One region of the Sphingobium herbicidovorans genome, then DNA from elsewhere that is predicted to be linked to it. Evidence: riboswitches for the same ligand, from Rfam matches in the RefSeq annotation. Region 1 holds a riboswitch; the other holds the start of a gene.
The links. A riboswitch is a leader RNA that binds a small molecule or an ion and turns the genes downstream of it on or off. The one in region 1 is predicted to bind cobalamin.
Positions count from the first base shown of each region.

Region 2: it holds a riboswitch for cobalamin, as region 1 does, so the genes downstream of both, B6S01_RS15990 (TonB-dependent receptor) here and B6S01_RS10905 (TonB-dependent receptor plug domain-containing protein) in region 1, are expected to answer to the same signal.

Region 1 covers NZ_CP020538.1:2,236,352-2,240,758, forward strand. Annotated here, with positions in the region: gene B6S01_RS10890 (nitrate reductase) at 1-1,254, shown strand, start outside; gene cobA (uroporphyrinogen-III C-methyltransferase) at 1,241-2,023, shown strand; gene mobA (molybdenum cofactor guanylyltransferase) at 2,103-2,636, opposite strand; cobalamin riboswitch at 2,703-2,942, shown strand; gene B6S01_RS10905 (TonB-dependent receptor plug domain-containing protein) at 3,114-4,407, shown strand, end outside.
Region 2 covers NZ_CP020539.1:287,565-291,971, reverse strand. Annotated here, with positions in the region: gene B6S01_RS16005 (hypothetical protein) at 1-65, opposite strand, end outside; gene B6S01_RS16000 (CDP-alcohol phosphatidyltransferase family protein) at 210-908, opposite strand; gene B6S01_RS15995 (SGNH/GDSL hydrolase family protein) at 1,221-2,042, opposite strand; cobalamin riboswitch at 2,233-2,480, shown strand; gene B6S01_RS15990 (TonB-dependent receptor) at 2,712-4,407, shown strand, end outside.

The DNA.
Region 1 (4,407 bases):
ACCATCAGCCGCCAGCGTCCCTTCCTGGACCTGCCCGGCGAGGCCAAGCCCGACTGGTGGATCGTCACCGAAGTGGCCCGCCGGATGGGTTGGCGAAACGCCTTCGCCTATGATCGGCCCGCCGACATCTGGCGCGAGCATGCGCGCCTGACCGCCTATCAGAACGACGGCCAGCGCGTGCTCAACCTGCGCGGCCATGCGACGATCGGCAACGATGCCTACGAAAGGATGGAGCCGTTTCGCTGGGGTGAGGAAAGGCCATTTTCGGATGGGCATTTCTCGACGCCCGACGGCAAGGCACGTTTCGTCCTGACGAAGCAGATGGATATTCAGGAGCCGCTGAAACAGTGGCCGATGACGCTCAACACAGGGCGCTATCGCGACCAGTGGCACACGATGAGCCGCACCGGCCTCTCGCCCAAGCTTGCGCGTCACCGCGAGGAGCCGCTGGTGGAAATCCACCCGCGCGACGCCGAGGAACTGGGCATCGTCGATCGCGATCTGGCGCGCGTCCAGACCGCGCAGGGCAACAGCATCTTTCGCGTCGCGATCAGCACTGGCCAGCGCCCAGGCGAGATCTTCACGCCGATCCACTGGACCGACCAGATGTCGAGCGGCGGCCGCACCGGCCTGCTGCCGCGCCCACTTGTCGACCCTCATTCGGGCCAGCCGGGTTTCAAATCGACCCCGGCCAGCGTCGAGAAGGTCGCGGCCGAATGGAAGGGTTTTCTGATCCTGCGCGGATCGGAGCCGGTGAAGCTGCCCTGCCTGTGGGCGACGAGGATCAGCGTGCCGGGCGGTGCGCTTTACGAGGTGGCGGGCAATGGCGATCCGGCGCGGCTGGAGGCTTTCCTGCCCAAGGGCGACCGGGTCGAGGCGATGGACGCATCCCGTGGCACCCGCCGGATCGCGACCATCAGCGAGGGCAAGCTGTGCGGCGTGCTGTTCGTGACGCGCACCGGCCTGCTGCCCTCGCGCGACTGGCTGATCCGGCAACTGGAGGCCGAGGGCGTGGGCGGTTCGGTGCTCGCGGCGCGCGGCCCGGGGAACCAACCGGACAAGGGCGCGACGATCTGCGTCTGTTTCGATATCGGCCTTAACCAGATCATGACCGCCATCCGCGAGCAGAGCCTGGTCGATGTGCCCGCCATCGGCAAGGCGATCGGCGCAGGGACCAATTGCGGGTCCTGTCGCCCCGCACTCGCCAACATCCTTGCCCAAATCCCGCAGGAGACTCTCCATGCAGCCGAATGAACTGATCGCCCCCGGTGAAGTCTGGCTCGTCGGCGCAGGCCCCGGCGATCCCGATCTGCTCACCCGCAAGGCCGAAAAGCTGATCGCGGCCGCCGACATCATTTTCTACGATGCGCTCGTCGGTGCCGGCGTGCTCGACCTTATCCCTGCTGGCGTCGAGCGTGTCAGCGTCGGCAAGCGTTCTGGCCGCCACAGCAAGGCGCAGGAAAGCATCAACGATCTGCTGCTCGCCGCGGCGAAGGCTGGGAAGCGTGTCGTGCGCCTGAAAGGCGGCGATCCATCGATCTTTGGCCGCTCGGCCGAGGAGATGGAGCATTTGGCCGCGGACGGCGTTCGTTTTCGCATCTGTCCGGGGATCACGACCGCCAGCGCCGCCGCTGCGAGCGGCAGCGCCTCGCTCACCCTGCGGGGCGTCGCGCGCGGGCTGACGCTGGTGACGGCGCATCTGAAGGTAGGCGAGCCGCTCAAACTCGACTGGGAGGCGCTGGCGCGTCCCGGCGGCACTCTGGGCATCTATATGGGCCGCGCCGCCGCCGGAGAGATCAGCCGGCAATTGATCGCTGCTGGCCGCGACCCGGAAACGCCGGTGATGGTTGCGGTCAACGTCTCGCTGCCCACCGAACGCCTCATCCGGGGCAGGCTTTCCGCGCTTGCCTTTCTGGTGGCCACCATCAGCGATGAGGACCCGACGCTGCTTCTGATCGGTGAAGCCGTGGCGGGCACGGCCATGCCTGTGGAGACTGCCGTGAGCGTCGCCCTTCAGGTCTGAAGTTGCCCTCCACGATTTTGCCCTGAGCCTGTCGATGCGCCTGCCTTAGTTGGAAGGAAGGTGTGGGGTATCGACAGGCTCAGACATTGCGCAGCCTGTCCAGATCGTCCGGCCAGTTGATATTGGGCAGCACGATGTCCGGCCGATCGACAATGCGCGCACCGATGCGGTTCAGCCAGCCATATATGGACCGGTTGTTGTCCTCCGCCAGATGCGCGTCCATTTCGACTGCGAGGGATGCAGGCCAGAAGCCTGCCAGCTGTTGACCCTTGAGCACAGCCGCGCGGTCGCCGACCAGCGCGTCAGCCAGCGCGGACGGATAGACCGGCATGTCACACCCGGTTGTCAGCACCGCGTTAAATCCCTGCTCAGCCGCATGATGCAGCGCCGCGTTCAGCCCGCCCAATGGACCCATGTCTGGTGCTGGCCGGTCGGTAAGGCATGTCATGCCTTGGACCTCCCGCCCGCAGACCACGACAGCTTCCACATGCGGCGTTATCGCCGTCACGGCATGGTCCAGCAGCGTGCGCCCGTCCGGCAACAGGGCCGTCGCCTTATCGCTCCCGAAACGGCTCGATCGCCCTCCCGCCAGCACTGCGCCCAGCAATCGCATCCAACCACTCCTTGGCAGAACCCTGTCTTTCCACTATGGCGCGCCGCGTGAGCGGGCAACCGTTGACATGAAGAAGATCGCGCCGGTGCCCATTTGGGCTTGAAAGGGAATGCGGTGCGGATGGCTTGCCCATCCAACTCCGCGGCTGTCCCTGCAACTGTAAGCGGCGAGCGCGATGCACGGGGGACCTGCGCTTTCGAAAGGGGAAGGCGAAGGGACCAGCCACTGGGCGGCCAGCCCGGGAAGGCTTGTGCATCGCTGCCTTGACCCGCGAGCCAGGAGACCTGCCGGCGCATGGTCGCTCTTGCCTTGGGTCCAGGGATCGGCCCAGGCACGGTGTTTTCCGTCTGAGCGACGCAGCGGCGGGGGCCGCATCGGTGCGCGGGGCGGGACGCTGGCGTCTGTCCTTCCCGCATGCCGACCGTTTGCGCGGATGCTCCTGCCTGAAGTCGCGTGACGCTCAGGGAAGACAATATAATGTTGAAAATCGGAATATCGCTTGTGGCGCTGCTGGCTGCGACGCCCGCACTCGCGGAACAGTCGGACAGCATCGTGGTCACCGCGCTTGGCATTGAGCAGCCGCGCGATGAAGTTGGTCAGGCCGTCTCCGTCATTGATGCGCAGACCATCGAGACGCGTCAAAATGTCAGCGTGGCCGACCTGATCGCCACCACGCCGGGCGTGCGCTTCAATCGCGCCGATGCTGTTGGCGGTGTGACCGGCATTTCAATCCGGGGCGCTGAAACGACGCAGACGCTGGTGTTGTTGGATGGCGTCAAGATCAACGATCCCAGCGGCATTGGCGACGCTTATGATTTCGGCAATTTGCTGACGGGCAATATCCGGCGGATCGAGATACTGCGCGGTTCCAACTCGGTCGTCTATGGCAGCCAGGCGATCGGCGGCGTCATCAACATCATGACCGGAGAACCGGGCGATGGCTTTGGCGGGTCCGCATCGGTGGATTACGGCTATGCCGATACGGTGAATGCAAAGGCGGACGTTTCGGGCAGCAGCGGCATTGTGGCGGGCAGCGCGGGGGCCGCATGGTTCCGCACCGATGGCATTTCGGCTGCGCAGGGCGGCACGGAAAAGGACGGCTACGAGAATATTGCCGCCCACGCCAAACTGAAGTTGAGCTTGGCCGATAATCTGAGCCTCGACCTGCGTGGCTATTATATTCATGCCGACCTCGACACCGACATCTTCTTTGCCGAGCCGATGGAGTCCACGGACAGCAGCAAGCTGAACCAGTATATCGGCTATGCTGGCATCAACCTTACCCTGTTCGAGGGCAAGCTGACGCAGAGGGCGGCAGTCACCTGGTTCCGCAACGACCGTGACTATTTCTCGTCCTTCGGCGACTATGGCTATTCGGGCACCAATCTGCGTTTCGAATATGAAGGCGTCTACCAACCCGTCGATCAGGCGAAGCTGGTGTTCGGCTATGAGCATGAGAGCCCGGATTACGATTTTTACGGCTTTGGATCGGGCGGCGCGAAGGCGAACATCGACAGCGTCTTTGCTCTTGCCGTCGTGAAGCCCTTTACCGGTCTCTCGCTGACCGGCGGCGTGCGTCATGATGACCATAGCCAGTTTGGTGGTGCGACCACCTTCGGCGCGAACGCCAACTACACCCCCAATGGCGGCGCGACCAATATCCGCTCCAGCTACGGCGAAGGTTTCAAGGCACCCTCGCTCTACCAGCTTTACGATGGCTTCAACGGCAACCCCGCTTTGCAGCCCGAAAGGTCGAAGAGCTATGATATCG
Region 2 (4,407 bases), on a different replicon from region 1:
TCGTTGGCGCGGGCGAGATGAGACGCCGCCTGGGCTTTGCAGAATTCGACTGAAGGCTGATCCATGGCCGTACCTCACTCATGAAAATGCCCGCCCCGTGAAGAGGCGGGCCTCAAAATGCGCCAGACATCGCGGGGAGCGACCAATATTTCGTCTGGCACATATCAACCATCGAGCGGGGTCAAGGTTCCGTCCCGTCGCCCTTGGCCTTACCCCAGCCTGCGCCGCAACGCCTCGCCGTCGATCGCGGCCAGCCTTCGCCCGGTGACAAGCGTCTGGCCGACGAACAGCAGGATCAGGATCGATCCGACAGTGCCCACGAAAATGTCGAAGCCAGACCATTTTCCGAACAATCCCGGACCAGCGCCCAGGACCATCATCATCAGCGTCAGCACGATCAGCATGATCCGCAGCTCGGTCGGCCCCGCCGCAAGATAGGACAGTTTGAATTCGCCAAGCACGCGGGCGGACAGAAAGGCATGGATCGACAGCAACAGATAGCCCGCAAGCGCGATCATCGCGACATCCATGGTGACGAAGGGGCTAAGGCCGATACCCGCCAATATCAGCAGCGTAGCCAGCCCGTCGCAGCTATGGTCGATGAAATATCCATAGGACGGTCGTTCGATCCGCCGGTAACGCGCCAGGCTGCCGTCCATCGAGTCCCCGAACCACTGCACGACATAGCCCAAAATGGCGAGCACCAGCCAGGGATAGGCCAGATTGCTTCCCACATAGCCAAGGAAGATCATGACAGCGCCAACCATGCCCAATGTCGTCAGCTTGTCGGGCGTGACCCATCCGGGCATGCGGGCGCACAGCCAGTTGAGAAGGCGGCGTTCCTTCGCAGCCAGCCAGTTTTCTTGGATGCGATCAAGCGGTTTGGGCGATTGGGGCAAGACTGTCATAATCTCTCAACAAAACTGCGAAATATGGGGGCAGGAGGCAGCGGCGCGAAAGGCTCCTGACCTGAAGAACAGGGTTCTGCGGGGGCCTTGTCATCCATCTGTTGCACCCCCTCCCTTGATCACGGGAGCACATAAGTCTCTCTGTCGAGTTGCGCGAACCGGGAACTCGATCAGCCCCTCTATCAGCATGATGGCAGCGGGAACAGGCGTTTTCGGCTGTTGGGCGCAGCCTCTGCAAGACCGCGACAGCCCACGACCGCGCCGGTCAGGCCCTGACCGCGCCATTTGCCCCCGCCGCTGCAAATCCTGACCCTACAATAGCACGGCCAGCGCCTGTGCAATAGCCGCATGCCCGGCGCGGGTGGGATGCCATGGCGCGCCCTGCTTCAGGTCATAATGCGGATTCATGCCGTGGCTCCATGGCTCGGCGGAGCAGGCCGTGTGATCGCGGGATGATTTGTCGGCTGGCAGGACAGTGGCTCCGTTTGCGCGCGCCACTCGCGCCGTGACAGCCGCCAGCCGCTCGCCCAGCGCACGATATTCCTTTGCCTCTGCCCCGGACAGGACGGCAGCATCGCACAGGGTCGGCGGGACCAGCGTCACATATTGGACGAAGATGAGCCTGGCCTTCGGCGCGCGGGCGGCGACCTGTCGGCTGATAGTAGTGAGATTCTGTTCCAGCTTGCGCCAGTCATCTTCGTCTGTCGCGGGTTTCGGAATGCAGGAACCACTGCCGAAAGACGCCCCCGCACGGCAACTTGCGCCCATCAAGCCCATGGCATAGCCCACGTCGTTGCCGCCGATCGTAATCGTAACCAGGCGCGTATCCGGGGTGACGGCTTCGATCTGGGCGGGCAGTTTGGACCATGGGTCAAGAACGTTGGCCGTCACCGCGCCGCCGCATGAAACATCCGTCAGCACCAGTTGCAGGCGTTGGGCCAGCAGGGAGGCGTAATTATTCACCGTGCGCCCACAGCGGGCAGGCGATCCGGGTTGCAGGGCGCCGATGCCCGCACCGGCGGCAAATGAACTGCCCATCGCGACATATCCGGCGCCCGCCCAATCCGCCGACCCCTTGTCCTGCCCCGTGGTCGCGCAGCCCGCGAGGCCCAGCGATACGATGGTGACCAGCATATGAGCAAAGCCCGTCCGCACTTTCCCGCCTTCTTTGGAAATCGTTAAAGTCAGCCACCATACGGGCCGCAAGGGCTTTGTCTATTGGCATCGACCCGGACATCGGGGAAAGGCCCCGACCATCTCCTTCCCCTCCCCGGCCACTTGCAGTGTCATGCCGTCCGCTGTAACGGGGCGACCGTCCGGGAAACCGGACACAGATCGCGCCGGTGTCCCGAAAGGGGCTTAATAGGGAACGCGGTGAGGGTAGCTGACGCCGCCCGAATCCGGGGCTGTCCCTGCAACTGTAAGCGGTGAGCGCGATGTACATGCGCGGCGGGCACAGCGCCCATGCCGCCAGCCACTGGGCCGGACGCTAAATCCTGCGAGGCTTGGGAAGGCCGTGCATCGATGCGATGACCCGTGAGCCAGGAGACCTGCCGGCGTCTGGTCGCTCTTGCTTTGGTCCAGGGGATGGCCGGGGCACGGTGAATTCCGTCTGAGCGACGAACGGGCGGCAGGGGCCGCAACGCCGGACAGCAAGGCGGTCGCGTTCGCGCGCCCATTGTCCGGCGGCGCGACCGTTCGGTACGTTTGCCGATACGGTGTCCTGACGTTCGTAACTTGAAGCTCATGCCGACGACCGAGATGGCGGCGGCATTTAAGATCGGGGAACGAAATTTGCACCACATGACATTATCCGCTCGCCGCCTGCTGCCTGCTGGCGCGTCGATCCTCGCGCTGGCGCTGGCCATGCCGGTTCAGGCAGCCGATGAAGCGCCCGCCGACGCCGAAAGCATCGTCGTCACCGCGCAAAAGGCTGGCGTTCTGCAACTCGCCCAGCCTGCCGAAGCATCCAGCCGCCTGGGCCTTACCCCCATGCAGACGCCCGCGAGCGTGGACGTCATCACAAAGGAGATGATCCGCAGCCTGGGCGACCGCACGGTCGTCGCGGCGGCTTCGCGCGCGCCCGGCATCATCAACAACACATCGGCCTTCGGCTTCTCGCTCAGCTCTCGCGGCTTCACCGGCTATACCTCGGTGATGCAGCTCTATGACGGGATGCGCGTCTACACCACGACGACGCAGACCTTCCCGGCCGATCCGTGGATGGCCGAGCGGGTGGAGGTGCTGCGCGGCGCGGCGTCGGTCCTCTATGGCGAAGGCGGGATAGGCGGCGCGATCAACGTCGTGCGCAAGCGGCCGAACACCGAACGGATGGAAGGCGAAGTCCGCCTGAGCGGCGGATCGTTCGACACCTATGCCGCCGCCGGGGGCGTGGGCGGGCCGATCAGTGACCAGCTCTCCTACCGGATCGACGCGAGCTACAACCGCTCCGGCGGCTGGATGGACCGGGGCCGTTCGCGCAGCCTGGCCCTCTCGGCGGCGCTCCGTTATCAACCGGCCGACAATCTGGCGCTGACGCTGTCCCACGACCGCGCCGATACCGACCCGACCATCTGGTACGGCACGCCGCTGCGCGATGGAAAGCTGGTGCGCGAGATTGCCCGCAAGAACTACAATATCGCCGACCGCAGCCTGCGCTTCGACGACGCATGGACGCAGGCGAAGATCGAATGGAAGCCGTCGGACGAGCTGACGATCACGAACGTCACTTATTATCTGACCGGGTTCAAGCATTGGCGTAACGCGGAAAGCTATGCCTGGACGGGGGACCAGATCCGGCGTTCCAGCTATCTGGAGATTTTCTACGATACCAAACAGGTGGGCAACCGGACCAACGCCGTCTATCAGCATAAGCTGTTCGGCCTCGATCACCGGTTCAGCCTTGGCGGCGAATATAATGTCGGCAGGCTGGAACGCGCCGACAGTTCGCCCAACAGCCAGTCCGACCTGATCGACCCCTATGACTATCAGCCCGGCGTCTTTCTGGATGGCGCATTCGGCACGCGCTATAAATATCATACCGATGTCGAGCAGTTCGCCCTTTTCGGCGAAAGCCGCCTGTCCTTCACCGACAGCCTGTCGCTGGTAACCGGCCTGCGCCACGATCGCCCGTTGACCAAACGTCATGACGCGCTCGATCCGACGATGGACTATCGCGCAACCTATCCCAGCACCAGCTGGCGCGCGGGGCTGGTCTATCAGCCGGTCGAAAGCCTGTCCCTTTATGCCCAGTATTCCGCTGCCGCCGACCCGGTCACGGCATTGCTGACGGCGTCGCTGGCGCAGACCGATTTCGACCTGTCGACCGGAAAGCAGTGGGAAGCAGGCGTCAAGACGACCTTCCTTGGCGGCAGGGGCGAATTCACCCTGTCGGGCTACCGGATCGTGAAGAAAAAGATCCTGACCCGGTCGGCCAATGATCCCACCCTGTCCGTCCAGGTGGGCCAGCAATCCTCCCATGGCGTGGAGGCGTCGTTCG